DNA from 4 places in the Ensifer sp. D2-11 genome. Region 1 is predicted to be linked to each of the others. Evidence: predicted binding sites of a transcription regulator. Region 1 holds the regulator's gene; each other region holds the start of a gene.
What was found. The regulator PhoB, encoded in region 1, activates phosphate uptake and scavenging genes when phosphate is short. The targets are predictions, from matches to a motif close to TGTCATNNANCTGTCAT.
Positions count from the first base shown of each region.

Region 2: the regulator PhoB is predicted to act here: its motif matches at 4,125-4,141, upstream of M1D34_RS11785 (inorganic phosphate transporter).
Region 3: the regulator PhoB is predicted to act here: its motif matches at 3,262-3,278, upstream of M1D34_RS09325 (esterase-like activity of phytase family protein).
Region 4: the regulator PhoB is predicted to act here: its motif matches at 2,239-2,255, upstream of M1D34_RS04120 (BtaA family protein).

Region 1 is NZ_CP096433.1:2,716,524-2,723,879, reverse strand. It holds gene pstA (phosphate ABC transporter permease PstA) at 1-281, shown strand, start outside; gene pstB (phosphate ABC transporter ATP-binding protein PstB) at 295-1,110, shown strand; gene phoU (phosphate signaling complex protein PhoU) at 1,197-1,910, shown strand; gene phoB (phosphate regulon transcriptional regulator PhoB) at 2,021-2,704, shown strand; gene M1D34_RS13105 (GcrA family cell cycle regulator) at 2,799-3,320, opposite strand; gene M1D34_RS13100 (hypothetical protein) at 3,472-3,717, shown strand; gene M1D34_RS13095 (aspartate aminotransferase family protein) at 3,731-4,930, shown strand; gene argF (ornithine carbamoyltransferase) at 5,005-5,916, shown strand; gene M1D34_RS13085 (Hsp33 family molecular chaperone) at 6,283-7,275, shown strand; gene apaG (Co2+/Mg2+ efflux facilitator ApaG/CorD) at 7,292-7,356, opposite strand, start outside.
Region 2 is NZ_CP096433.1:2,435,676-2,443,031, forward strand. It holds gene M1D34_RS11765 (LysR family transcriptional regulator) at 8-904, shown strand; gene M1D34_RS11770 (DUF3422 family protein) at 906-2,174, opposite strand; gene M1D34_RS11775 (FadR/GntR family transcriptional regulator) at 2,389-3,180, shown strand; gene M1D34_RS11780 (NUDIX hydrolase) at 3,457-3,963, shown strand; gene M1D34_RS11785 (inorganic phosphate transporter) at 4,146-5,651, shown strand; gene M1D34_RS11790 (16S rRNA (uracil(1498)-N(3))-methyltransferase) at 5,667-6,404, shown strand; gene M1D34_RS11795 (glutamate--cysteine ligase) at 6,542-7,356, shown strand, end outside.
Region 3 is NZ_CP096433.1:1,918,256-1,925,611, reverse strand. It holds gene lon (endopeptidase La) at 215-2,635, shown strand; gene hupB (DNA-binding protein HupB) at 2,857-3,129, shown strand; gene M1D34_RS09325 (esterase-like activity of phytase family protein) at 3,360-5,552, shown strand; gene M1D34_RS09320 (MarR family winged helix-turn-helix transcriptional regulator) at 5,743-6,216, opposite strand; gene M1D34_RS09315 (metallophosphoesterase family protein) at 6,471-7,356, shown strand, end outside.
Region 4 is NZ_CP096433.1:861,801-869,156, reverse strand. It holds gene M1D34_RS04130 (lytic transglycosylase domain-containing protein) at 1-559, shown strand, start outside; gene M1D34_RS04125 (serine hydrolase domain-containing protein) at 597-1,958, opposite strand; gene M1D34_RS04120 (BtaA family protein) at 2,302-3,552, shown strand; gene M1D34_RS04115 (class I SAM-dependent methyltransferase) at 3,549-4,214, shown strand; gene M1D34_RS04110 (glycoside hydrolase family 25 protein) at 4,376-5,161, shown strand; gene M1D34_RS04105 (lytic murein transglycosylase) at 5,298-6,515, shown strand; gene M1D34_RS04100 (DMT family transporter) at 6,686-7,356, shown strand, end outside.

The DNA.
Region 1 (7,356 bases):
TGCCCGGCATCCTGACCGGCACGATCATCGGCCTCGCCCATGCACTGGGCGAAACGGCGCCGCTGCTTCTGATCGGCATGGTCGCCTTCGTCGTCGACTTTCCGGGGTCGCCGCTGGAGCCGTCCACGGCGCTGCCGGTGCAGATCTACATGTGGGCGAACGAGGCAGAGCGTGCCTTCGTCGAGCGTACGTCCGGAGCGATCATCATTCTCCTGATCTTTCTCATCTTCATGAATCTCGGGGCAATTCTCTTGCGGCGTCGCTTTGAGCGTCGCTGGTAGTGGGGTAAGGACTATGAACATCATGTCGGAAGCTGCAGTCGAAAAGGCTCTTGACCAGAAAATGAATACGGTGCCTTACAAGATGATCGGCAATGATGTGTCGGTCTATTACGGCGAAAAGCGCGCGCTCTTCGACGTCAACCTCAACATCCGCGAGAACACGGTCACGGCGCTGATCGGTCCCTCAGGGTGCGGCAAATCGACGTTTCTGCGCACTTTGAACCGCATGAACGACACGATCGAGAACTGCCGCGTGACCGGCAAGATCACGCTCGACGAGGACGATATCTACGATCCGTCGATCGACGTGGTGGAGCTGCGCGCCCGGGTCGGCATGGTGTTCCAAAAACCCAATCCGTTCCCGAAGTCGATCTACGACAATGTCTCCTACGGGCCGCGCATCCATGGCCTGGCACGCACCAAGGCCGAACTCGACGAGGTCGTGGAAACGAGCCTGCAGAAGGCCGGGCTCTGGAACGAGGTGAAGGATCGGCTGCAGGAGCCGGGCACCGGACTTTCCGGCGGTCAGCAGCAGCGCCTCTGCATCGCCCGCGCCGTCGCGGTCAGCCCGGAAGTCATCCTGATGGACGAGCCCTGCTCGGCGCTCGATCCCATCGCGACCGCGAAAGTCGAGGAACTCATCCACGAATTGCGGGCGAATTTCACGATCGTGATCGTCACCCACTCGATGCAGCAGGCGGCGCGCGTGTCGCAGCGCACGGCCATGTTCCATCTCGGCAATCTCGTCGAGGAGAACGATACCGACAAAATGTTCACCAACCCGGACGATCAGCGCACCCAGGACTACATCATGGGCCGCTTCGGCTGATGGCGAGAGGGGCGGCGCTTTTCCGTCCCTCCCGGTTTAAGATCGACCGAGCCATTCAGAACGGCGGGTCTCCCGAGGAAACGAATATGTCTCACGCACACATCATGTCCGCCTTCGACGAAGAGTTGAAGTATCTCACGCGCCGCATCTCCGAGATGGGCGGTCTTGCCGAGCAGATGGTCGCGGACTCCGTCCGTGCGCTCGTCAATTCCGATCTTGCTCTCGCCCAGAAGGTTATCTCCGACGACACCATTCTGGACGACGCGGAACGGCAGATCGGCGAAAAGGCGATCGTCACCATTGCCAAACGCCAGCCCATGGCCTCGGATCTACGGGAGATCATGGGTTCGATCCGTATCGCCGCGGACCTGGAGCGCGTCGGCGATCTCGGCAAGAACACCGCCAAGCGCGTGATTGCCGTCGCCGGTTCGGGCATACCGCGCAAGCTTGCGCGCGGCCTCGAACACCTGGCCGAGCTCGCGCTCGTTCAGTTGAAGGAAGTCCTGGACGTCTACGCCTCCCGTTCGCCGGAAAAGGCGAACAGCATTCGCGAACGCGATGAAGAGATCGACGCGATCTACACTTCTCTGTTCCGGGAACTGCTGACCTACATGATGGAAGATCCGCGCAACATCACGCCCTGCACGCATCTTCTTTTCTGCGCCAAGAACATCGAGCGTATCGGCGATCACGCGACCAACATTGCCGAAACGATCTACTACATGGCGACAGGCGCCCAGCCGCAGGGCGAACGGCCGAAGGACGACATGACGTCGACATTGGGTTCCGTGACGGACTGAGATCGCCCGGCATCCGGGCCTATGCAGAATTTGTTCCGGCCGCTTTGGCGCGGCCTACCACCGTGCGCGGCGGCATGACGGCTGTCGTGCGTAGGAAGGAGTCCTACTGAATGTTGCCGAAGATTGCCGTAGTCGAAGATGAGGAAGCCCTAAGCGTTCTCCTGCGCTACAATCTCGAGGCAGAAGGCTTCGAGGTCGATACGATCCTTCGCGGCGACGAGGCGGAGATCCGCCTGCAGGAGCGCCTGCCCGACCTTCTCATCCTCGATTGGATGCTGCCCGGGGTTTCCGGCATCGAGCTCTGCCGCAGGCTGCGCCAGCGGCCGGAAACGGAGCGCCTGCCGATCATCATGCTGACGGCGCGCGGCGAGGAGAGCGAGCGCGTGCGGGGCCTTGCCACCGGGGCCGACGATTACGTCGTCAAGCCCTTCTCGACGCCGGAACTGATGGCGAGGGTCAAGGCGATGCTCAGGCGCGCCAAGCCCGAGGTTCTGTCGACGCTCCTGCGCTGCGGCGATATCGAGCTCGACAGGGAGACGCACCGCGTCCACCGCCGCAGCCGTGAAGTGCGCCTCGGCCCGACGGAGTTCCGGCTGCTGGAATTTCTCATGTCCTCACCGGGGCGCGTCTTCTCCCGTTCACAGCTCCTGGACGGTGTCTGGGGGCACGACATCTATGTCGACGAACGGACCGTGGACGTCCATGTCGGACGTCTGCGCAAGGCACTGAACTTCTCCAACATGCCCGACGTCATCCGGACGGTGCGCGGCGCGGGCTATTCGCTGGAGAGCTGAGACCGAAGGTGCCGGCTTACGGCATGGCAAAGAAAAAAGGGGCCTTTACGGCCCCATTTTTCGTCGTGCATCCAGAGCGGAATGAGCAGGCGCCTCAGCGCATGCGCCGGCGCTCGGCAGAGGGCTGGTAGGCCAGCCGGGCATGAAAGGTGCAATAGGGAGAGGCTTCCGGGGAGTCGTTGCCGCAGAAGTGGAACTCTTCCTTGAGCGGGTCGCCGATCGGCCACTTGCAGGTGCGTTCGGTAAGCTCCGTGAGCTCCAGCCGCCGCGACATCGGCAGGACGATATTCCTGTCGATCTGCAGCTCCTGGTCGATCGCCAGGTCGACGGCGAGCTCTTCCTTGAGCGCGGTCGCACCGGCCGTGCGGGTTACGGTGCGGGTTACGGAACGCGCAGCATAGTTCGGTGCGCGCGGGGCAGACGTCGCCCGTTTGGGGCGGGCTGCAGCGGCCGTGCTTCCGCCGGCCTTGGCGCGCCCGGGCAGGCTCAGCCGATGAACCTTGCCGATGACCGCGTTGCGGCTGACGCCGCCCAACTGCGCCGCGATCTGGCTGGCGCTCAGGCCCTCCGACCACAGCTTCTTCAGTTTCTCGACCCGCTCGTCAGTCCAGTTCATCTCTGCACTCCCCGTTCTCGGCGTTGGGATGGCGGAATCCGTCACCGCTCTCCGGGAAAAACCCGAAGATTCAACGCGATAATACTTTTGGTGACTAGGTCCGCCGCATGCGTCTAGTAATTGAATGTTAACCTACCGGCAGGGTGACTCCGTGGCAAGAGTCGCCGGAATCGCGCCGAATCGATTTCGCGGTTTTCCCCAACTTGCTGTCGGAGCGTTGCATTTTTGCAAGTCCCAGAGTGCGATTTTTTCGCGCTTCGGAATCGGTATCCGCAAAGCGCCTGCAAACCTTGGTTTTGTTGACATCGCGGTGCGAAATGGGAATAGTGCCTGTCGCCGCCGCAAGGCGGCATTTTTGATTTTTATCGGGCCGAACGGTCCGATGCCGCCGGAATGAAGGAGAGCTCGACATGGCCGCAACCACGCCGCTTTACGACACCTATCTGCGCGCGCCGTTGCGTTTCGAGCGAGGTGAAGGCGTTTGGCTGATCGCCGAAGACGGCACGCGCTATCTCGATTTCGCTGCCGGTGTCGCCGTGAACTCGCTCGGCCATGCCCATCCTCATCTCGTCGAGGCGCTGAAGGCGCAGGCCGACAAGGTCTGGCATCTGTCCAATCTCTACGAGATTGCGGGGCAGGAAAGCCTTGCGCGGCGGCTGACCCAGGTGACCTTCGCCGATCGGGTGTTCTTCACCAATTCGGGTGCGGAAGCGCTCGAATGTGCGATCAAGACGGCGCGGCGCTATCATTTCGCCAAGGGGCACGTCGAGAAGTTCCACGTCATCACCTTCGAAGGTGCTTTCCACGGCCGCACGCTCGCGACGATCGCCGCCGGCGGACAGCAGAAATACATCGAGGGCTTCGGGCCGAAGGCGCCGGGCTTCTATCAGGTCCCCTTCGGCGATATCGGCGCGGTCAAGAACGCGATCAATGAAGAAACCGCGGCGATCCTTGTCGAGCCGATCCAGGGCGAGGGCGGCATTCGGACGGCATCGAAGGAGTTCATGCAAGGGCTGCGCGAACTCTGCGACGAGTTCGGCCTGCTTCTGATCCTTGACGAGGTCCAGTCCGGTGTCGGCCGGACCGGCAAGCTCTTCGCCCATGAATGGGCGGGCATCAAACCCGATATCATGGCCGTCGCCAAAGGCATCGGCGGCGGCTTCCCGCTCGGCGCCTGCCTTGCGACGGAAGCGGCGGCCGCCGGCATGGTGGCGGGCACGCACGGCTCGACCTATGGCGGCAACCCGCTCGCAATGGCGGTCGGAAATGCCGTGCTCGACGTCGTTCTCGCCGAAGGCTTCCTCGATCAGGTGCGCGAGGTGGCTCTCGTCTTCCGTCAGGGGCTCGCTTCGTTGAAGGATCGTTTTCCGGACGTGATCGAGGAAATCCGCGGCGACGGGCTGATGCTCGGCATCAAGGCGAAGGTGCCCTCCGCGGACCTTTTGAAGGCGATCCGCGCCGAGAAACTGCTCGTCGTCCCGGCCGGCGAAAACGTTCTGCGCCTGTTGCCGCCGCTGATCACCACCCCGGCCGAGGCGCGCGAAGGACTGGCACGGCTCGAACGCGCCGCGGAGGCGGTGAGCGGCAAGAGCGGCAACGCCGCGGCTTGAGCGCCCGAAGGTTTCGGATCGAACCGGCCCGGGCGGGGTCGACAAACGGATTCTACGACAGGAAACAAGGCAGTATGACCAGACACTTCCTCGATCTCTCGGCCATGACGGCCACCGACCTCAGGACCATCATCGACGATGCCCGCGTCCGCAAGTCGGCGACCAAGGCAGGGACTGCCGAGAAGCCGCTTGCCGGCAAGATGCTCGCGATGATCTTCGAGAAGCCGTCCACCCGCACGCGTGTTTCCTTCGATGTCGGCATGCGCCAGCTCGGCGGCGAGACGCTGTTTCTGTCGGGTACCGAAATGCAGCTCGGCCGGGCGGAGACGATCGGCGATACGGCGAAGGTCCTGTCGCGCTACGTCGACGCGATCATGATCCGCACGACCGACCACCGCCGGCTTCTGGAGATGGCGGAGCATGCGACCGTGCCCGTCATCAATGGGCTCACCGACGATACGCACCCGTGCCAGATCATGGCCGATATCATGACCTTCGAGGAGCACCGGGGACCGGTCAAGGGCAAGACGATCGCCTGGACCGGCGACGGCAACAACGTGCTTCACTCGCTGATCGAAGGCTCGGCGCGCTTCGGCTACCGCATGAACATGGCCGTGCCGCTCGGCTCCGAACCGCATGACAAGTTCCTGAACTGGGCGCGCAACAACGGGGCCGAGGTCCTGCTCAGCCACGAGGCGGAGCAGGCGGTTGCCGGTGCCCATTGCGTCGTCACCGACACCTGGATCTCGATGAACCAGGAACATCGCGCCCGCGGTCACAACGTCTTCCAGCCCTACCAGGTCAACGGCGCGCTGATGAAGCATGCAGCGCCGGACGCGCTGTTCATGCATTGCCTGCCGGCGCACCGCGGCGAGGAAGTGACCGATGAGGTCATCGACGGCCCGCAGTCGGTGGTCTTCGACGAAGCCGAGAACCGGCTGCACGCGCAGAAATCGATCCTCGCCTGGTGCATGGGCGCGGTCTGACGGCTGGAGGCGGGCGCGAGGCGTTCTCTTGAAATCTGCACGGTGCAACACGATCTAGGGCGGTGAGCGGGGGCTCCGATCATCAAATCGGCCAGTCGCCCCACGCCGGCTATCACGTGCTTGGCGCCCAAGGGGTGCTTCGACGCAGAGCAAATGCCGGCGGAGAAATTCGTCCATGACGGGATCAAATGGAATGGCGGACGGTTGTACCGGTGCGCGCCGGTGCACTCGATGCAAACCGTATCGGACATGAAGAGGAAGCGAGCGGTTTCCGTCCGCATCCCGCATGCAGTTTTTGGAATGGGTCATGGCCACGTCCCGGATTGAATCGATCCGCGTGATCATGGTCGAGGCAAGGAGCAAGCGATGACAGAAACAGCGCCGGGACTTGGCGAGTTCGATTTTGCCGGTGACGATCAGGTTGTGCCCTTTCAGGTCGAGGGACTCGACGTGCGCGGCCGCGCCGTCCAGCTTGGCCCGATGCTCGATGCCATTCTTGAACGGCACAATTACCCGCTCCCTGTCGCGCGGCTCGTCGCCGAAACAGTGGTGCTGACGGTCCTGCTCGGCACGTCCCTGAAATTCGAAGGCAAGCTGATCGTGCAGACACAGGGCGATGGGCCGGTCGATCTCGTGGTCGCGGATTTCTCGACGCCGGACCGCGTCCGCGCCTATGCCCGCTATGATAAGGAGGCGCTCGCCGACGCCGAAAAGAGCGGGTGCGTCCAGCCTCACGAATTGTTGGGCAACGGCGTCCTCGCCTTCACGATCGACCAGGGTGCGCACACGCAGCGCTATCAGGGCATCGTCGCGCTTGACGGGGCGACGCTCGAGGAGATCGCCGGCGCCTATTTCCGCCAGTCGGAGCAGATACCGACCAGGGTGCGCCTCGCCGTTGCCGAGCTTCTCGACAAGGACGAGAACGGCAAGCCGCGGCACCGCTGGCGCGCCGGCGGCATGGTCGCGCAGTTCCTCCCCGACGCGCCGGACCGGATGCGCCAGGCGGATCTGCCGGGCGGCGATGGTGACGAGGGCGACGAGGATTTCTTCGACGAGGACGACCTCTGGGCGGAAGCCAAGGTGATGGTCGAGACGATCGACACCGATGAACTCACCGATCCGACGGTCGGTACCGAGCGATTGCTGTACCGTCTGTTCCATGAGCGCGGCGTGCGCGTCTATGAGCCGCAGGCGGTCTACGATCGATGCAGCTGCTCGCGCGAGAAGATCAGGGACGTCCTGGTGGGGCTCGGCAACGAGGATATCGAAGCCAGCGTCGAGGACGGCCTGATCAAAGTCACCTGCGAGTTCTGCTCGACGACCTACCGCTTCGAGGCGAGCGAGGTCCGTCCGCAATAGCGGCAGCCGCGCTGAATCAATTAAGCGTGCGGACGAGGCCCGGCGAATCGAGCGAGAAGGCGGGGATGGCGACATCGAAAG
Region 2 (7,356 bases), 280 kb from region 1:
AGGATTGATGACGAATCTAGGCGATCTCGAAATTTTCGCGCGGGTGGTGTCGACCGGCAGTATGTCGGCGGCGGGACGCGCGCTCGGCTTTTCCGCAGCCGTGATTTCCAAACGCATCAAGCGGCTCGAAGACAGGCTGGGCACGCGGCTCCTGCAGCGCACGACGCGGCAGATTTCGCTGACGGAGGCCGGCCAGGGTTTCTATGACCGGGTTCTCGGCATTCTCGCCGGCCTCGAGGAGGCGGAGGCTTATGCCTCCGGCCGCTCCTCCCAGGTCCAGGGGACGCTGCGCATTTCCGCGCCGACCTCCTTCGGCCGCATGCACATCGCGCCGCATCTGACCGGTTTCATGAAGGACCATCCCGACCTGAAGCTGCACATCGTGCTGACCGACGATTTCACCGACATCGTCGCAGAAGGCTTCGACCTCGCCATCCGAATAGGCGAACTCAGCGATTCGAGCCTCGTCGCCCGCAAGCTCGCGCCGGTGCGCCGGCTTCTCTGCGCAGCGCCGAGCTATGTCGCCCGTCATGGAGCGCCGACGGAGATCGGCGAACTCGCGAAGCACATCTGCCTTCCGGCACACAACAACGACAACTGGAAGCTGGAGGGGCCCGACGGCAGCCTCTCCTATCGGCCGGAGGGACCGCTCGTCACCAACTCGTCGGAAATCATCCGCGAAGCGGTGATTGCCGGCGCCGGCATCGCGCTGCGCTCCACCTGGGATATCGGCAGGGAACTTCGGGAGGGGCGACTGGTTCAGGTGCTGCCGCAATGGGAAGGATCGCACAAGCTGACGCTTTCGGCGGTCTATCCGAGCCGGCAATTCCTGCCGGCCAAGGTGCGGCAGTTCATCGACTATCTCGCCGCACTCTACGGGCCGGTGCCCTACTGGGAGCAATAGTCTATCCGTGCTCGTCGTGATGCCGGCGAATGCGCCGCACCACCAGCCAGACCCCGGCGACCGCGAAGGGAACGGCGAGGCCCGTCAGGAGACCTGGATCGACGGGTATTTCATGACTGACGGCCTTGGCGAGGTAGCCGAAGAGCCCGACGACATAATAGGAGATCGCCGCCACCGACAGTCCTTCGACGGTCTGCTGCAGGCGCAATTGCAGCTTGGCGCGGCGATCCATCGAATTCAACAGGGCGCTGTTCTGCCGTTCCAGTTCGACGTCGATCCAGCTTCTCAGGAGAGCCGTAGCGCGGGCGAGCTTGCGCGAAAGGTTCGCCTGCCGCTCCTCGACCGACTGACAGGTGCGCATTGCCGGCGCCAGCCTGCGCTCGAGGAAGGTGCCGATCGTCTCGTAACCGGGCACCGGCGTCTCGGAAAGCGTGCGGATGCGTTCCTGGACAATGCCGTAATAGGCGCGGCTGGCGCCGAAGCGATAAAGGCTGAGGGCGGCACCCGCTTCGAGATCGGCGGCAAGGCGGGTGATCTCCGCCAGCATCTCGTCAGCCTCCTCGCGGACGTTTTCCTTCATGCGCTGCGTCACCGCCGTCAGGCCGTCCTCGGTGCGGCGGATCTCCGGCGACAGCGACTGGGCAAGCGGCAGGCCGAGGATGGCGAGCGTGCGGTAGGTCTCGATGTCGAGCAGGCGCTGCACCAGGGCGCCTGTTCCCGCCTCCGTCATGCCGCGATCGATAACGAGCACCTGGGTCAGCCCGTCGCCGTTCTGGCGAAAGTCGGTCACGAGCACCGCCTGGCCATTCTTGGTTTCGCTGTAACAGAGGCTCGTGGGATCGAAGGCGCCGATGGCCTCGCGGGTGTCCGGCGTATCGGGACGGATTTCCAGACGAATTCCGGAAATCAGCGAGCCCGGGGGCGAAAAACCGTCGCCGAACGGATGGATCGGCACCTCACCGCCGAAGCTTTCCGGCGCGGGCGCGTCCCAGAAATAGGTGGAGAATTCCGTGTGCCGCTCCCAGCGCAGCGTTCCCTGCCCCCAGGGGATCGCGTGGTGATTGGCGTCGCGACCGGGCGGGGCGATGCCGCGCGAGCGCGACAACTCGGACATCACGGCGTGATCGACGATCGACCCGCCCTCCGTCATGAAGGCGAGTTGAAAGATGACGCGCGGAGTCGTCACCAGTGCATAGGGCCGTGAATGGACCTCGCCGAGTGCCTGGGCGCGCAAGGGCGCCACCGGAAATGCAAAACTGCCCTTTGGCATGAAGCGCTTCTTCCCCCTCACGCGTTCATCATCACCTTCTTATCAACGGATAAGGTAAAAAGAACAGGGCGCTTTGACGCAGTTCGATCTTTGTCAACACCCGCAGAGTGGACAATCAATTTGACCACTTGATAGGCCCTGTTAGATTGCCGAATGGAAGCGGAGGCCGGCGAAACCTGTGCACAATGCCCTTGGCGCTCCGGGAGACGTGGCCGTGACCGAAAACCAGGACGACCTCTATGCCCGCATCAGCCATAGCCGGACGGCCGACGAGGTCGTGCAGCAGATCGAGCTTCTGATCCTCGAGGGCGTGTTGCGCGACGGCGATCGCTTGCCGGGCGAGCGAGAACTCTCCAGGCGCTTCGACGTGTCGCGGCCGATCCTGCGTGAGGCGCTCAAGGAGTTGGAGGCGCGCGGTCTCGTCGAGAGCCGGCATGGCGGCGGCACGTTCGTCGCCGACGTGGTCGGCCAGATCTTTTCCAAACCCCTGATCGAGCTCATCGGACGCCACCACAAGGCGACGCAGGACTATCTCGAATACCGGCGCGAACTCGAAGGCTTGACGGCGGAACTGGCGGCGACCCGCGCAACCGACTTCGACCGCGACATTCTTACCCGCGTCATCGAGCGCATGCGCTCCGCGCACAAAAGCGGCAATTTCGCCGAAGAGCTCGAAGCCGATATCGAACTGCACAATGCTATCGGCGAAAGCGCTCATAATATCATCCTGCTTCACACCCTCAGGGCCTGTTACAGGCTGCTGACCCAAGGCATCTTCTTCCACCGCAATTCCGTCTTCGGCGCGCCCGGCGCGCGCGACCAGCTTCTCGCGCAGCATGAGGCGATCTATGCGGCGATCATGGTCGGCGATCCACAAACCGCTAAGACAGCCGCGCAGAGCCACATCGATTTCGTCGCCACGGCAGCGCGCGAGGCCGAGCGCAGCGGAGAGTGGGTGCGCATTGCCCGTCTGCGCCTGCAGCAGCGCGATCGCTCCGGTTCCTGACCCGTCGCGCGCGACAAGCGCTAAAGTACGGATGGCGAGTGCCCCTTGGTAAAATTCCCGCCGATTTCCTACATATGGTCGTATGGGGCAGTGGTTCTGTCGGAACCGCGACTCCGCGCTTTGCGTTAGTTGGCTAATATATGGGTCCCGAAAAGGAAGAGCATGAATCCGAATGAATGCGGCGTGTTTTGACGAACGCATTTACAGCGGCATGCGACGGTTCATACTCGGGTCGCGCAGCGGCAACCACTGATTCGTTGAGGAGTATCGGGAATCTTGAACTTTCTGCACCGGCTCGCTTCTGATGTGCAACTCATGCTGCGTCGCCCGGCGCGAATGCAGTATGCGGCGCTGTGCTATCGGCTTGCCAGGAAGACGAATGCGCTGGAAATCCTGGTGATCACCAGCCGCGACACCGGCCGGTGGGTCATCCCCAAGGGGTGGCCGATGCAGGGCAAGCAGGCGCACGAGGTCGCCGAGCGCGAGGCCTATGAGGAGGCCGGGGTGAAGGGCAAGGTGCAAAGGGCCGCCATCGGCGCCTACTTTTATCAGAAGCGGAAGGATCACGGCCTCGAGATCTCCTGCAAGGTGCAGGTGCATGCGCTCGAAGTTGAGGATTTTTGCAAGAACTTCCCGGAGAAAGGCAGCAGGCGGCTGGAGTGGGTCGACTATCGTGAGGCGGCAAAGCGCGTTGCAGAGCCTTCGCTGAAAGAGCTTATCCTCGATTTCGGCAAACGCGCCGACCCCGACCCGGAGCAGCGGCCCAAGGCCTCCAGCAACTGACGGCGAGGGCGGAAGCCCACGGCATCTGCACCGGCGACTGGTCGAACACGCAAGGTCGCCGCAGGCTTCGACATGCCGGATCGGGTAACGCCCCGACCCACCCTTCATCCCCCCTCTTCAATTCCTCTTGAATACGCCCGTTTGTGCCGCTACTGGCGAATATTACAGTTGGAGAACAGCCATTGGCCAAGCCGCGACCGCGCCTCGAAAAGCTGACGCTCGACAAGGATCTCGACAAGTTCAGCCTTGCCGAGGAAGCGTCGCATCACGTCATGCGCAGGTTGGCTGCTCCCGGGCTTGCCGCTCTCTTCCTGATCCTCAGCATGGGCTTCGCGGCGAGCTATTTCACGGGCGCCTCCGGTGCGGCCGTGGTGGTGGCGGCTGCGGCGGTCGCGGGCTACATGGCGATGAACATCGGCGCCAACGACGTCACCAACAACGTCGGAGCGGCGGTCGGAGCAAAAGCGATATCGATGCCCGTGGCGCTGGGGATTGCGGCGGTGTTCGAGATCGCCGGAGCGCTGATCGCCGGCCGTAAGGTCACGCTGACCATCGAGGCCGGGATCATCGACGGCACGCAGCTGGTCGGCGCCGAAGGGCTGGTCTGGGTGATGCTGTCGGCGCTTATCTCATCGGCGATCTGGATCAATATCGCGACCTATTCGCGTGCGCCCGTTTCGACGACGCATTCGCTCATCGGCGGCATTATCGGCGCAGGTGTCGCCGCCGCCGGGCTTTCCAGCGTCAAGTGGTGGGCGATCGCCGGCATCACGGCGAGCTGGACGATTTCGCCCGTGCTCGGCGGGGTCATTGCCGCACTCTTCCTCGCCTTCCTCAAGGAGTTCGTCATCTACCGCGATGACAAGATCTCGGCCGCCCGGCGCTGGATGCCTGTCGTCCTCGGCGTCACCGCCGGTTCGTTCACGGCCTATGTCGCGGTCTTTGCCATCGATCATCTGGCTTTTGTCCCGCTTCCGACCGGCCTGTCGATCGGCGGGCTGGCCGGGATCGCTTGCTACATAGTGTCGAAGCCGTGGATCCACCGCCAGTCGGAAGGTCTCGAAAACCGCAACCAGTCGCTTCGCAAGCTGTTCCGCCTGCCGCTCATCTTCTCGGCCGCCCTGCTGTCCTTCGCCCATGGCGCAAACGACGTATCGAACGCGATCGGCCCGCTGTCGGCGATCGTCTCGGCCGTCGACGGCGTGATCTCGAGCGCGGATTCGGAGGCCCCCTTCTGGGTACTCCTCATCGGCGCACTCGGCATCTCGGTGGGTCTTCTGCTCTACGGTCCGCTGCTGATCCGTGTCGTCGGCGAGGAGATCACGCGCCTCAATCCGATGCGCGCCTTCTGCGTGGCGCTTGCGACCGCCGTGACGGTTCTGCTTGCCTCGGCTCTCGGCCTGCCGATCAGTTCCACCCACACGGCGGTGGGCGCCGTCTTCGGCGTCGGCTTCTTTCGCGAGTGGTACACGCGCCACTCGCAACGGCGGCTCGAATATGTCCGGCGCAAGACGGGCCAGACCGAATTCATGGAAAAGGGCGAGACGAATTTTGCGGAAGTGCGTCGCCGGCGCCTGGTGCGGCGCTCCCACTTCCTGACGATCGTCGCCGCCTGGGTCATCACGGTCCCCGTGTCGGCGCTGCTCTCGGCCTTCCTCTATCTCGTCCTCTCCGGCCTGTTTCTCTAGAAGGTACCGTTTCCGATGCGCGCCAATTTCCGCATGCAGCGACTGTTCATCGAGAACCCGCTCCACGCCGGAGCGAAACACGAAACCACCAGGGAGCAGTTCAACTATCTCATCAACGTCCTGCGCCTCGGTGAAGGCTCATCGCTTCTGGTCTTCAACGGCCGGGACGGCGAATGGCGGGCGGAGATAGCCATGCCGTCGCGCAAGCAGGCGGTTCTCGTCGCGGTCGAGCAGACGCGCCCTCAGCCCGCCCCTTGCGATCTCGTCTACCTGTTTGCGCCTCTCAGGGTAGGGCGGCTCGACTATCTCGTGCAGAAGGCGGTGGAGATGGGTGCCGGCGTTCTGCAGCCGGTCATGACGCAGCATGTCCAGGGCAAGATCGGCAGCCTCGAACGCGTCCGCGCCAATGTCATCGAAGCGGCCGAGCAATGCGGCGTGCTCGGCATTCCGGCAGTCGAGGAACCGCGCAAGCTCGAGGACCTCCTCGTGGACTGGCCGCGCGACCGGCGCATCGTCTTCTGCGACGAGGGAAACGACAGCCAGAATCCACTGCCCATCCTCGAGGGAATTGCCGAACGCCGGCTGGCGCTCCTGATCGGGCCGGAGGGCGGCTTTTCGGAGGCGGAGCGGGACCTGTTGCGGAGCCGTGACTTCGTGACGGCGATCCCTCTCGGGCCGCGCATCCTGCGCGCCGATACCGCGGCAGTGGCTGCGATGGCCGTCATTCAGGCGACGCTCGGCGACTGGCGATGAGCCGTCCATCCGCTTGCCCCTAGTTTTTTTGAGGGCATCTTGAAAGAAATTGACTTGCGCCGCACTTGATTACGGTTCAAGCACTCCATCCGATCCTGCTGACCCCGCAGGAGCCGCCCCAGGCAAAGAAGACGAACATGGCCCGAGACACTACCGACCAGACGCCGGTTACCTCTGTCGCTGAACTGACCGCCTATCTGGCATCGGGATCGAAGCCGAAGGAAAAGTTCCGGATCGGCACCGAACATGAGAAGTTCGCCTTCTTCAAGGCGGACAACAGCCCGGTGCCCTATTTCGGCGATGCCAGCATCCAGGCGCTCCTGAACGGTATGGCCGAAAGGAACGGCTGGGAGCCGATCATGGACGAGGGGAATGTCATCGGCCTTGCCGAGCCCTCGGGCAATGGAGCGATCTCGCTCGAGCCGGGAGGGCAATTCGAGCTTTCCGGCGCGCCGCTCGAGAACCTCCATCAGACCTGCAAGGAATCCAACCAGCACCTGGCAGTGCTTCGAGAAATCGCCGAACCGCTCGGCATCCGTTTCCTCGGCATCGGCGGCAGTCCGAAATGGAGCTTCGCCGAGACGCCGCGCATGCCGAAGTCGCGCTACGCCATCATGACGCGCTACATGCCCAAGGTGGGCAGCAAGGGCCTCGACATGATGTATCGCACCTGCACGATCCAGGTTAACCTCGACTTCTCCTCGGAAGAGGATATGCGGCGGAAGATGCAGGTCTCCCTGAAGCTGCAGCCGCTCGCCACCGCCCTCTTTGCAAGCTCCCCCTTCACCGAAGGTAAGCCGAACGGGCTGCTTTCCTGGCGGGGAGACATCTGGCGCGATACCGACAACCAGCGCTCGGGCCTGTTGCCGACGGCCTTCAAGCCGGACTTCGGCTTCAGCGACTACGTGGAATGGGCGCTCGACGTTCCCATGTATTTCGTCGTCCGCGGCGG
Region 3 (7,356 bases), 800 kb from region 1:
ATGCGTATTTGCGGACCGCGATATCCGGGCAGGTCGCAAGGTCTGCAACAGCATCCGAGCTTAAAGGTCGGGGATTATCCATGAAGGCGGGGATTGCGCCGTACCTTGAAAAGGCCTCTCTTGCACTCCACTTTCATGTACGAAATGTGACAGCCGGGAGTGCCGTAGAGGCTCCCGGAAACGGGCCCGAACATCGGGACGGAAAGGAAATGATATGACGAACAAAACGTCTCCGGCGACTGAAAGCGCGACCTATCCGGTTCTGCCGCTGCGTGACATCGTGGTCTTCCCCCACATGATCGTGCCGCTCTTCGTCGGCCGGGAAAAGTCGATCCGTGCACTCGAAGAGGTCATGGGTACCGACAAGCAGATCATGCTCGTGACCCAGATCAACGCTACGGATGACGATCCGGAACCCTCCGCCATTTACAAAGTCGGCACGATTGCAAACGTGCTGCAGCTTCTGAAGCTCCCCGACGGCACCGTGAAGGTTCTGGTCGAAGGACGGTCGCGTGCCGAGATCGAGCGCTATACGCCGCGTGACGATTTTTACGAGGCCATGGCCCATGCACTGCCCGAACCGGACGAGGATCCGGTCGAGATCGAGGCGCTGAGCCGTTCGGTCGTTTCCGAATTCGAGAGCTATGTGAAGCTCAACAAGAAGATTTCGCCGGAAGTCGTCGGCGTCGCGAGCCAGATCGAAGACTACTCGAAGCTCGCTGACACCGTCGCATCCCACCTGTCGATCAAGATCGTCGAAAAGCAGGAAATGCTGGAGACGACGAGCGTGAAGATGCGCCTCGAAAAGGCGCTCGGCTTCATGGAAGGCGAGATTTCGGTTCTTCAGGTCGAAAAGCGCATCCGTTCGCGCGTCAAGCGCCAGATGGAGAAGACGCAGCGCGAGTACTACCTCAATGAGCAGATGAAGGCGATTCAGAAGGAGCTCGGCGACAGCGAGGACGGCCGCGACGAGATGGCCGAACTCGAAGAGCGCATCTCCAAGACGAAGCTCTCCAAGGAAGCCCGCGAAAAGGCGGATGCGGAGCTGAAGAAGCTGCGCCAGATGAGCCCGATGTCGGCGGAAGCGACTGTGGTCCGCAACTATCTCGACTGGCTGCTGGGCCTGCCCTGGGGCAAGAAGTCGAAGATCAAGACCGATCTCAACCACGCCGAAAAGGTGCTGGATACCGATCACTTCGGTCTGGACAAGGTAAAGGAACGTATCGTCGAGTACCTGGCGGTGCAGGCCCGTTCGTCCAAGATCAAGGGGCCGATCCTGTGCCTCGTCGGTCCTCCCGGCGTCGGCAAGACGTCGCTCGCCAAGTCGATCGCCAAGGCGACCGGCCGCGAATATATCCGCATGGCACTGGGCGGCGTTCGCGACGAGGCCGAAATTCGCGGCCATCGGCGGACCTATATCGGCTCCATGCCGGGTAAGGTCGTCCAGTCGATGAAGAAGGCGAAGAAGTCCAATCCGCTCTTCCTGCTCGACGAGATCGACAAGATGGGCCAGGACTTCCGTGGCGATCCGTCTTCGGCGCTTCTGGAGGTGCTCGATCCGGAACAGAACTCGACGTTCATGGATCACTACCTGGAGGTGGAATACGACCTCTCCAACGTGATGTTCATCACCACGGCGAACACGCTCAACATTCCGCCGCCGCTGATGGACCGCATGGAAGTCATCCGCATTGCCGGCTATACCGAAGATGAAAAGCGGGAGATTGCCAAGCGGCACCTGCTGCCGAAGGCGATCCGCGATCATGCGCTCCAGCCGAACGAATTCTCCGTGACCGATGGCGCCCTTATGGCGGTTATCCAGAACTACACGCGAGAAGCGGGCGTGCGCAACTTCGAGCGCGAGCTGATGAAGCTGGCGCGCAAGGCGGTGACGGAGATCCTCAAGGGCAAGACCAAGAAGGTCGAAGTGACGGCCGAGAACATCCACGACTATCTCGGTGTGCCGCGCTTCCGCCATGGCGAAGCCGAGCGCGACGATCAGGTCGGGGTGGTCACCGGTCTCGCCTGGACCGAGGTCGGCGGCGAACTGCTGACGATCGAGGGCGTGATGATGCCCGGCAAGGGCCGCATGACGGTTACCGGCAACCTGCGTGACGTGATGAAGGAATCCATTTCGGCAGCGGCATCCTATGTCCGCTCGCGCGCGATCGATTTCGGCATCGAGCCGCCGCTGTTCGACAAGCGCGACATTCACGTCCACGTGCCCGAGGGCGCAACTCCGAAGGACGGTCCGTCCGCCGGTGTGGCCATGGCGACGGCGATCGTGTCGGTGATGACCGGTATCCCGATCTCCAAGGACGTGGCGATGACGGGTGAAATCACCCTGCGTGGACGCGTCCTGCCGATCGGTGGTTTGAAGGAGAAGTTGCTGGCGGCTCTGCGCGGCGGCATCAAGAAGGTGCTGATCCCCGAGGAGAACGCCAAGGACCTCGCCGACATCCCTGACAACGTCAAGAACAGCCTCGAAATCATCCCCGTTTCGCGGATGGGCGAGGTGATCGCACACGCGTTGCTGCGGCTTCCGGAGCCCATCGAATGGGATCCGGCAAGCCAGCCGGCCGCCCTGCCGTCCGTTGATTCGCAGGACGAAGCGGGCACTTCGATTGCCCACTGAGGCAGTGCAGATAGGGTGGTAAGTGTGTCCCGCTTGCGCCCTTCGGCCAGAAAAACAAGGAAGACCGGCGTTCTGCCGGTCTTTTTTGTTGTAAAAGCACGCTGCAACCCTTGCATTCCAAGGGATTAGGCGCAATTGGGAATGGCAAGACGTGGGCATTGCTCTCGCAGCCCCGCCTTAAGAAGACAGTCGTTTCGAACCAGCATGAAAGGGGTGGAAACATGAACAAAAATGAGCTCGTGGCTGCCGTAGCCGACAAGGCCGGACTCTCGAAGGCAGATGCGTCTTCTGCCGTTGATGCAGTTTTTGAGACCATTCAGGGCGAACTGAAGAACGGCGGCGACATCCGCCTCGTCGGCTTCGGCAATTTCTCCGTATCGCGCCGCGAAGCCAGCAAGGGCCGCAACCCGTCGACGGGTGCGGAAGTTGACATCCCGGCACGCAACGTGCCGAAGTTCACGGCCGGCAAGGGCCTCAAGGACGCCGTCAACTAATTTACCGATTGAGCGGCGGGTGCCTCCGTCCGCTACTGGTTCATGTTCCATCTGTCGCGATACCGCCCAGGCGGCATTCGGCAGGTTGATTGAGGCCCGGTCATCCGGGCCTCTTTTCATTCCAAGCCTCGCTGTCATCCAGCTGTTACAGGACAGTTGCAAAAGCCTCCCGTCCGACGTTTTCGGACGCACGCGGAAGCGCAAAGGCGTGTCGCGACAAGGAGGGACAGATGAAAGCATTTTCCATCACCACGGCATTGGCCGCGGCGCTTGCCGCATCGACGGCGTCGGTCGTTCAGGCCGAACAGGTATTCAACCGCATCGTGTCCTTTGCGGTGGCCACGAATTTGCCCGAGGGAGCCGAGCGGAACGCGCCGACATCGGCCGAAATCATCACCGCAAGCGAAGACGGCAATACGCTGATCTATTCCGACAGTCCCGGCAAGCGCATCGGGTTCATCGACATCACCGATGCCAAGGCGCCTGAGGCAGGCGGTATCGTCTCTTTCAGCGGGGAGCCGACTTCGGTCGCGGTAGCCGGCGCCAAAGCGCTCGTTGCCGTCAACACGAGCGAAAGCTTTACCAAGCCGTCCGGCGTGCTCGCCGTGGTCGACATTGCCGGGAGGAAGGTGGACGCCACCTGCGATCTCGGTGGCCAGCCGGACTCGGTGGCCGTGAACAAGGATCGGACGCTTGCCGCAATCGCGATCGAGAACGAGCGCGACGAGGACGTCAATGACGGGCAGATCCCTCAGATGCCTGCAGGCGATCTCGTGATCCTGTCGCTGAAGGACGGGGCGGCCGATTGCGCGACGATCAAGCATGTGACGCTGACCGGTCTCGCCGAGGTCGCCGGCGACGATCCCGAGCCGGAGTTCGTTGCCTTCAACGGCAGGGACGAGATTGCACTCACCCTCCAGGAGAACAACCACATCGTCGTCATCGACGGCAAGTCCGCGACCGTGAAGACGCATTTCCCTGCGGGCACGGTCGATCTCGAAGCTATCGACACCAAGCGTGACGGCTCCATCGCCTTCACCGGCGAGCAGGCGGGCCGCAAGCGCGAGCCCGATGCGATCAAGTGGCTCGACGACGATCGTCTGGTCGTCGCCAATGAGGGCGACTATGAGGGCGGGAGCCGCGGCTTCACGATCTTCGACACGACCGGGAAGGTCCTCTACGAATCGGGAGCAGGCTTCGAACGCGCTATCGCGTCGATCGGCCACTATCCGGAAAAGCGTTCCTCGGCGAAGGGCGTCGAGCCGGAAGGCCTGGAACTGGCGCAATTCGGCGAAGACAAGCTTTTCTTCGTTCTGTCCGAGCGTGCCTCGATCGTCGGCGTCTACAAGGATACGGGCGGCGAACCGGAGCTCGTGCAGCTTCTGCCCTCCGGCGTTTCGCCCGAGGGCGCTGTCGCCATTCCCGGGCGCAACCTGTTTGCGACCGCCAACGAGGTCGATCTCGTAGAAGACGGCGGGGCGCGGTCGCATGTCATGATCTACGAGCGCGGCGAGGGGGAGGCTGCCTATCCGCAGATCCGTTCCGTGGAGAAGGACGGGCTGCCCATCGGCTTCGGGGCGCTTTCCGGTCTTGCCGCTGCCGACAAGCCCGGCTTCCTGCATGCGGTCAACGATTCCGTCTTCTCGTCGCAGCCGACCATCTTCACGATCGACGCTACGCAGAAGCCCGCGCTGATCACGGAAGCCCTGCCGATCACCCGTGACGGCGCTCCCGCCCAGAAGCTCGACATCGAAGGCATCGCCAATGATGGCGAAGGCGGCTTCTGGCTCGCTTCGGAAGGCAATTCCGACAAGCTCTACAGCCACGCGCTGCTGCACGTGAACAAGAAGGGCGAGATCAAGCAGGAGATCGCGCTGCCGGAGGAATTGCGCGCCAACGAGATCCGCTACGGCTTCGAAGGCGTCGCAGTCGTGGGCGAAGGGGATGATCAGGTTCTCTGGATGGCTGTGCAGCGCGAATGGAAGGATGACGAGAAGGGCTTCGTCAAGCTCGTCTCCTACAAGCCGTCGAGCAAAGAATGGGGCGCCGTGCGCTATCCGCTTGAAAAGTCGGAGGAAGGCTGGGTCGGCCTGTCGGAAATCTCCGTTCATGGAGACTACGCCTATATCGTCGAGCGTGACAATCTGATCGGCGAAGCCGCCAAGCTCAAGAAGCTCTACCGCGTTGCGCTTGCGGATTTGAAACCCGCGGCGCTCGGCGGGGAACTGCCTGTCGTGAACAAGGAAGAGGTGCGCGACCTCATTCCGGACCTGCAGTCGCTCAACGGCTATGTCGTCGACAAGGTCGAAGGCTTTGCAGTCGACGCGGCCGGCAACGGCTATGTCGTCACCGACAATGACGGCGTCGACGATTCCTCCGGCGAAACGCTGTTCTTCTCCATAGGCGCGATGGACGCCATGTAAGCGTCCCATCCCCGAGAAAAAGGAAGAGGCCGGGACATGACGTCCCGGCCTCTTCCGTTTGACATTCGAAAGGAAGCTCAGAGCGGGATGAGGAAAAGTGTGCGCGGTTTTCCGCCCGCATCCCGCTCCAACCTTTTGGAGTCGATCACGTTCATGTTTTTAGGTCGATCCGACCTAAAAACATCGTGATCTAGCGCGCGACGGCAATCTCGGCGGCTTCCGCTTCTTCCTTGCGCTTGCGGATATCGTCGGTTTTCTCGACGAGTTTGCTGACGATGTCATAGAGTTGGTCGAGTTGCTCGTCGTCGAGCGCCGAAAAGATCTCTTCGATGAGCTGCTTGCGCGGATGTTCTGCAGCCTGAAGTACGGCCCGGCCGGTCTCTGTTATCGAGACGATCTTCGCGCGGCGATCCTCGGGGTCGGGCTTTCTCATGACCAGACGGTCGCGTTCCAGTCCGTCGATCGCCTCGGTAACCGTTCGCGGAGCGAAATTCAGCGCACAGGCTATGTCGGTAGACCGACAGGGTCCGAGCTTGCTCAGGAAGAACAGGAACTTGCTCCTGGCAAGCGATACGCCTTCTTCCGTCATGGACTCGTTCACCAGCCGATGAACGCGATGGTAGAGCTCGAACAGCTTGTCGGAAACCTCGAATGTCTTCTTCATGACCTTATGAGTTATTATGAGGGGCCATGTGAAATGGCAGTGACATTATTGATAGTCACAATTGCCGCATTTGTCGACCAAAACCACCTAAAACTTGGGAATGACCGCCGGCTGTAAGAAACGCTTCCTGCTCGCGATGCCTTTGTTTGTGAAGCGAAGAGTTGCCGGCAGTTGGCGTTGCGATGCTGCTCGCATTCAAGCATTCCGTGGATACCCGGTCCTGCGGCCATTGACGAAAGCGGCGGCGCCGGGCCATGGTCCGCCCGGCCATGCCCTTCCGATTTGTTCACACCGCAGACCTCCATCTCGATTCGCCCTTGCGCAGCCTGGCACTCCGGAATGCGGAGCTTGCCGGGCTCGTTCGAAGCGCGACGCGCAATGCGCTCGTCCGCATCGTCGATCTCTGCATTGCCGAAAGCGTCGATGCGCTTTTGATCGCCGGCGATCTCTATGACGGCAGCCAGACTTCAATGAACACGGCGCTCTTCCTGGCGGGCGAGCTTCGGCGCCTCGACGAGGCCGGCATCCGGACGTTCATCATTCGCGGCAATCACGATTCCCAGTCGCAGGTGACGCGCGAGCTCACCCTGCCGCCTTCGGTGCATGTATTTGCCGGCAAGAGCAGGACGGTTCATGTCAAGACGCTTGCGAACGGCCGCACGGTGCACGTCCACGGCGTGAGCTTTGCCGACCCCCACGCTCCGGAAAGCCTGCTGCCCCAGTTTCATCCGCCGGTCGCCGGCGGCATCAATATCGGCATGCTGCATACCAGCCTCTCCGGATCGGTGGCCCACGACCCCTACGCGCCCTGCAGCGTCGCCGAGCTTCAGCGGCACGGTTTCGATTATTGGGCCCTCGGCCATGTCCACCAGCGGCAGGTGCACTGCGAGAAGCCCTTCATCGTCATGCCCGGCATGCCGCAGGGCCGAGACATCAACGAAGCGGGGACGAAGGGCGTCACGGTCGTGACGATCGACGATGAAGGGCTGGTTGCGCTGGATGAACGGCCGACCGGCACCGCCGCGTTCGAGCGACACGAGATCGACGTGAGCGGGATTGCGGACTGGCGCGACATGCTGGATGCGGTGACCAGTGAATTGATCCTCCTTCGAAAGAACGTGGCGGCGGACAATCTGATCC
Region 4 (7,356 bases), 1.8 Mb from region 1:
CGGACAGTCGGTCCCGTTCATCGGGGTCGCCGCCTCGTGGGAATCGGATTTCGACACCGGCGAGCCGGTCGGCCTGGAAACACTTGTCGCCAAGCGCATGATCGTTCCGACGGAGCGCCCGAAGACAGGCGTGATCGGCACCGCAGTCGGCGCGGTCGCAAGCGTCATTCCCGATTCGCTGAAGCCCGGAAAAACACCGACCAGCTCGCGGCCGGAGCTTGACAGGCTGATCAAACATTATGCCGAGCTGAACGGTCTGCCGCTCGAGCTGGTGCACCGGGTGGTCAGGCGCGAGAGCAACTACAACCCGCGAGCCTACAGCAAAGGCAATTACGGGTTGATGCAGATCCGCTACAACACGGCCAAGGGTCTCGGCTATGAGGGCCCGGCCGAAGGTCTCTTCGACGCGGAAACCAACCTCAAATACGCGACGAAGTACCTGCGCGGAGCGTGGATGGTTGCCGACAACCAGCACGACGGCGCGGTAAGGCTCTATGCCAGCGGCTATTATTACCATGCCAAGCGCAAGGGCATGCTCGACGAGCTGAATATGAGGTAAGCCGCGACCAGCGGCTGGCCTATCTGCCAGACATCATTCAATCGAGCGCGTCGATTATCCTCGAATTCAGCTTCTGCACGTCGTAGCCGAGGCGCGACGGTGTCAGCCCCAGGCGGACGACCGCGAGGCGAAGCGAGGGGACGATCATGATCGCCTGCCCGTCATGTCCAAGCATCCAGAACGTATCGGGCGGGAAATTCGCCGTTCCGGCGCGGGTGCCGTTTTCCTGGAGCCAGACCTGGCCGGCCCCGTAGTCGCCCCCGGAAGCCGCAGTCGGCGTGCGCATGAAGGACACGTAACCTTCCGGCAGGAGCCGCCTCCCCTTCCAGCTTCCGTCCTGAAGCAGAAACTCGGCGAAGCGCGCCCAATCCTGTGCCGACGCATACATGTAGGAAGAGCCGACGAAGGTTCCGCTTGCATCCGTCTCCATAACGGCGCTCGTCATCCCGAGCGGAGCGAAGAGCGCCTCGCGCGGATAGGAAAGCGCTTCGGCCGGATCGTCGAATGTCTGCATCCAGAGCCGGGACAGAAGATTGCTCGTGCCGCTCGAATAGGCGAATTTCGTGCCCGGAGCCGCCTCCAGCGGCTTCGAGGCGACGAAGCCGGCCATGTCGCTTTCCAGATAGAGCATACGCGTCACGTCCGTGACGTCGCCGTAATCCTCGTTGAAATCGAGCCCGCTCTGCATCGCGAGAAGGTCCGTCAGCTTGATGCGAGCCCGGTCGTCGCCGTTCCATTCGGTCACCAGATTGGTCTGGGCCAGATCCATCCGCCCTTCGGCAATGCGCCGGCCGATGATCGCCGCCGTCACGGACTTCGTCATCGACCAGCCGAGCAGGGGCGTGTTCCGGTCGAAGCCCGCCGCATAGGTTTCCGCGACCAGCCTGCCATCCCTGACGACCACGATTGCACGCATGCCCGGACCTGCCAGTGCCGGATCTTCGACAAGCTTTTGAATGGCCGGGTCGATGTCCGGCTTGTCCCCGTCCGGCCAGTCGAGGCTCGGATCGGGGGCGAGCGGCGCCGTTGCCGACTCGGTCCCGCGCATCCCCGCGATGGCCTCGGCGCTGCCTCCGCTCACATTGGCGCAACCGCGGCCCGGACGGTAGACGGCGCGGCCTGGGGCGGCAAAGCCCAGGAGACGCGCCGTTACGCTCTGCTCTTCCCGATCGACCGAAACGCGCACGAGCTCCAGGAGCGGGTGGCCAGGCGCCTGCACGTCCTCCGCCAGCACTTCCTGCGGATCGCGTCCCGCGAGGAACACATTGGAGCAGACGATCTTGGCGGCATAGCCATCGCCCACCTTGAGGAGTTCAGGCGGGAACAGCGCCAGCCAGCCAACGAGGCCCGCGAGCGTAGCCACAACCAGCCCGCCAAGCGTCTTCAGCAGACCCTTCATTCTCGCCCTCCTGCCCTTTTTATAAAGTGCTACAGCGCTTTCGCCCGTCTGACCAGTGTACATGACTATTGCGTCTTGTATCCGGCAGCAGAGGCTCAGGTGGTGAGGATGACCTCTCCTCCGGTTTGCCCTTTCGTCGCAAAATGCCGTCACCGCAACCGCTTTGTCGGAAGGGCCTGGTGGTCGCCGCGAGTCTCCTTCGCACCGCTTGCGGGGAGAAGGTGCCGGCAGGCAGATGAGAGGCAATACCCGAATCCCTGCAAGCCCCTGTGCGAAACCTCGTCATCAAAGTGTAGCCGAGTCACCTTAGAAGCGGCTCAGTTTCAACTGGACGACAGGCAAGATGACCGACTTCGCCCCGGATGCCGGCTTCGGCAAGAAGAATCCGAAACTGAAAAGCGCACTCCTGCAGCATAAAGCTCTCTCCCCCGCCGGTCTCTCCGAACGCCTGTTCGGGCTGCTCTTTTCCGGACTCGTCTACCCGCAGATCTGGGAGGACCCGATTGTCGACATGGAAGCGATGCAGATCCGTCCCGGACATCGGATCGTGACGATCGGTTCCGGCGGCTGCAACATGCTGACCTATCTCTCCGCCGAGCCTGCCCGGATAGACGTGGTCGATCTCAACCCCCATCACATCGCGCTCAACCGGCTGAAGCTGTCTGCCTTTCGCCACCTGCCGAGCCACAAGGACGTGGTGCGGTTCCTCGCCGTCGAAGGTACGCGCACGAATGGCCAGGCCTACGACGTGTTCCTCGCGCCGAAGCTCGATCCGGCAACCCGCGCCTACTGGAACGGCCGAGATCTCACCGGCCGCCGGCGCATCGGCGTCTTCGGGCGCAACATCTACAGTACCGGCCTGCTTGGCCGTTTCATTTCCGCCAGCCATGCTCTCGCACGGCTGCACGGCATCAATCCGGAAGATTTCGTCAAGGCGCGCTCCATGCGCGAGCAGCGGCAGTTCTTCGACGACAAGCTCGCTCCGCTCTTCGAGCGTCCGGTCATCCGTTGGATCACCAGCCGCAAGAGCTCCCTTTTCGGCCTCGGCATCCCGCCACAGCAGTTCGACGAACTCGCGAGCCTGAGCCGGGAGAAATCCGTCGCCGCGGTGCTGCGCAATCGCCTGGAAAAGCTGACCTGTCATTTTCCCTTGCGCGATAACTACTTCGCCTGGCAGGCCTTTGCGCGGCGCTACCCGCGGCCGGATGAGGGCGAGTTGCCGCCTTATCTTCAGGCATCGCGATACGAAGCGATTCGCGACAATGCGGAGCGCGTCGAGGTCCACCATGCGAGCTTCACGGAGCTTCTCGCCGGCAAGCCCGCCGCCTCAGTCGACCGCTACGTGCTCCTCGACGCACAGGACTGGATGACCGACCAGCAGCTGAACGACCTCTGGACGGAGATCACCCGCACCGCCGACGCCGGCGCGGTCGTGATCTTCCGCACGGCGGCCGAAGCGAGCATCCTGCCGGGGCGCCTCTCCACCACGCTCCTCGATCAGTGGCACTATGATGCCGAGACTTCGATGAGGCTCGGCGCTGAAGACCGGTCGGCGATCTATGGCGGCTTCCACATCTACCGGAAGAAAGCATGAGCGCCGTGCAGACCGCGAATGAAAGCCACGCTCACCTGATGGACCGCATGTATCGCTACCAGCGGTACATCTATGATTTCACTCGCAAATACTATCTCTTCGGCCGTGACACGCTGATCCGTGAACTGAACCCGCCGCCGGGCGCATCGGTGCTGGAAGTCGGCTGCGGCACGGGCCGCAATCTCGCCGTGATCGGGGATCTCTACCCCGGTGCGCGCCTCTTCGGCCTCGATATCTCGGCCGAAATGCTGGCGACCGCCAAAGCCAAGCTCCGGCGCCAAAATCGGCCGGACGCAGTGTTGCGGGTCGCCGACGCGACGAATTTCACCGCCGCCTCATTCGATCAGGAAGGCTTCGACCGGATCGTCATTTCCTACGCCCTTTCCATGGTTCCCGAATGGGAAAAGGCGGTCGATGCCGCGATTGCCGCGCTCAAGCCGGGCGGCTCGCTGCATATCGCCGACTTCGGCCAGCAGGAAGGTTGGCCGGCCGGCTTCCGCCGCTTCCTCCAGGCCTGGCTCAGACGCTTCCACGTCACGCCGCGCGAAACGCTTTTCGATGTGATGCGCAAAAGAGCCGAGAGAAACGGAGCGGCGCTCGAGGTCAGATCGCTGGGACGAGGTTATGCCTGGCTTGTCGTCTATCGCCGCGCGGCACCGTAGCGGACGGTGGCGGATTGCATTCGGCTGCAATTCACACTTGAGCTAACGCAATTTTTACGATGATATGGTGAAAAGGAGGTCACGCCTCCCTGGGGGACATCACCAATCATGGAAACCATCGCGTGAGGCAGGATCGTCGTTCGTCTCGAAACGGAACCCCCATGCGCCGGCTTCTCCTGGCATTGCTGCCCATCGCCACCATTCTCTCCTCCTGTACCTCCACCGATTACGATCTCGTCAAGACGGCCTCCATTCAGCCGCGCTTCCACGACACCGATCCGCAGGATTTCGGCGGCCGCACGCCGCACCATCACAGCGTTCACGGGATCGACGTCTCCAAGTGGAACGGCGACATCGATTGGCGGAAGGTTAAGAATTCCGGGGTGTCCTTCGCGTTCATCAAGGCAACCGAGGGCAAGGACCGGGTGGACTCGCGCTTCCACGAATATTGGCAGCAGGCGCGCGCCGTCGGCCTCGCCTACGCGCCCTATCATTTCTATTATTTCTGCTCCACCGCCGACGCCCAGGCCGACTGGTTCATCGCCAACGTGCCGAAGAGCGCCGTCCACCTGCCGCCCGTCCTGGATGTCGAATGGAATGGCGAATCCAAGACCTGCCGTCACCGGCCGGCGCCGGAAACCGTGCGGTCCGAAATGAAGCGGTTCATGGATCGGCTCGAGGCCCATTACGGCAAGCGGCCGATCATCTACACGTCCGTCGACTTCCACCATGACAATCTGGTCGGCGCCTTCAACGACTATCATTTCTGGGTGCGCTCGGTAGCCAAGCACCCGAAGGACATCTACGTCGAACGCCGCTGGGCCTTCTGGCAATATACCAGCACCGGCGTGATCCCCGGCATTCAGGGCAGCACGGACATCAACGCCTTCGCCGGTTCCGCCAGGAACTGGCAGAAGTGGGTCGCGACCGTCTCGCAGGCAAGATAGACCAGAGGACGCGGCGGCATGGTCCGCATTTTCTTCATTCGGTCATAATGCTCTGAGAGAGCATCGATAGATTTCATTCTCGACAGACTTCGGGCCCGGCGGCATTCCTGTGCGGCCGGCATGGAAAGGAATTGTAATGACAGCCACAGCGCGCAAAGCCCTTCTCTCCCTCGGATTCCTTGCGATCGCCGGCGCGCCGGCCCTGGCGCAAGCTCCGGCTCAGCCGGGGAACCCAGCCGCCGCGTGCGGCGGCGACCTCGGCTCCTTTCTGGAGGGCGTCAAGGCCGAAGCGGTCGCCAAGGGCATCCCCGCAGACGTCGCCGATCGGGCGCTCGCAGGCGCCGCCATCGACCAGAAGGTGCTGAGCCGCGACCGCGCTCAGGGCGTGTTCAAGCAGACCTTCACCGAGTTTTCGAAGCGTACCGTCAGCAAGTCGCGCCTCGACATCGGTGCGCAGAAGATGCGGGAATATGCCGACGTCTTTGCCCGGGCCGAGCAGGAGTTCGGCGTACCGGCGCCCGTTATCACCGCATTCTGGGCCATGGAGACCGACTTCGGCGCCGTGCAGGGCGATTTCAATACGCGTGATGCGCTGGTGACGCTGGCGCATGACTGCCGCCGCCCGGAAATGTTCCGGCCGCAGCTTCTCGCCGCAATCGAGATGGTGCAGCACGGCGATCTCGATCCCGCGGCGACCACCGGCGCCTGGGCGGGCGAGATCGGTCAGGTACAGATGCTGCCTGAGGACATCATCGCCTATGGCGTCGACGGCGACGGCGACGGCCATGTCAATCTCAAGAAGAGTTCTCCGGATGCCATTCTGACGGCGGCGAAATTCATCCAGAGCCTGGGCTTCAAGCCCGGGGAACCATGGATTCAGGAGGTCCGCGTTCCGGAGCAGTTGCCATGGGAAAAGACCGGCCTGCAGCCCGGCATGACCGCCGGCGACTGGTTCGCACTCGGTGTCGCGCCGCGTGACGGCAACACCTCCAATAGTGGGCTCGAAGCCTCGCTGGTGCTCCCTCAGGGCCGCAAAGGCGCTGCTTTCCTGACCTACCCGAACTTCAAGATCTATCTCGAGTGGAACCAGTCCTTCATCTACACGACCTCCGCCGCCTATTTCGCGACCCGGCTTGCCGGTGCGCCTCCCTATCAACAGGGAAATCCGGAACCGGGGCTCGGCGACGCCGAGATGAAGGCCCTGCAGACCAGATTGCAGGCACTTGGGCATGACGTCGGCAAAATCGACGGCATTCTCGGCTCGGGCACGCGGGCCGCGCTGCAGAAGGAGCAGTTGAAGCTCGGGATTCCCGCCGACGGGTGGGCAACACCGGGCCTGCTGGAGGCGCTTTAACCTTTTGCAGGACACAAGAAGCGGGTGGCAACACCCGCTTCGCTGCAATACTGCTTGCACAATTCAGAATTGTCGGGCTCCTATCCCGGCTTAGATTCAGCCGACGCATCGTGCTTTCCGAAAATCGTCCGATTTTCGGGCCGATGCGGTAGCTGCTGCGCAGGCAAGATATGGCTTCATCCGCAAATTCCATCAGCACCCACATGACCATGCGCCTCTGGGCATTGCTCGGGCTGCTCGGTCTCATCTGGGGCGGCTCCTTCTTCTTCGCCCGGGTCGCCGTTGCCCATGTGCCGCCTTTCACGCTCGTGCTTTTGCGTCTCGGCCTCGCCGCCCTCGCCCTGCACCTCTATCTTCGGGGCCGACACGGCATATATCCGGCGCTCGCCGGGCGCTGGCGCGAATTCCTGCTCATGGGGCTCATCAACAACGCCATTCCGCATGCTTTCATCTTTCTCGGCCAAACGCATATCGGCGCCGGTCTCGCGGCAATCCTCAACGCCACGACCCCGGTCTGGACGGTGCTCATCGCCAATGTCGCGACCGAGGATGAGAAGTTGAGCACCGCGAAGTTCAGCGGTTGCCTGCTCGGGCTTGCCGGTACCGTCGTGCTCATAGGACCGAGTGCGCTTGCCGGCCTCTTCGGCACTGCCGGCGACGTGCCGCTCTGGGCGCTCGTCCTGCCGGTCCTGGCAGCAGTCAGCTACGGCTTTTCCGCGACTTACGGCAAACGCTTCCGCGATCTGGCCCCGCCGGTGACGGCCGCTGGGCAATTGACGGCATCGACGCTCATCATGCTGCCGGTCGCGGTCCTCGTCGACATGCCATGGACCATGCCCGT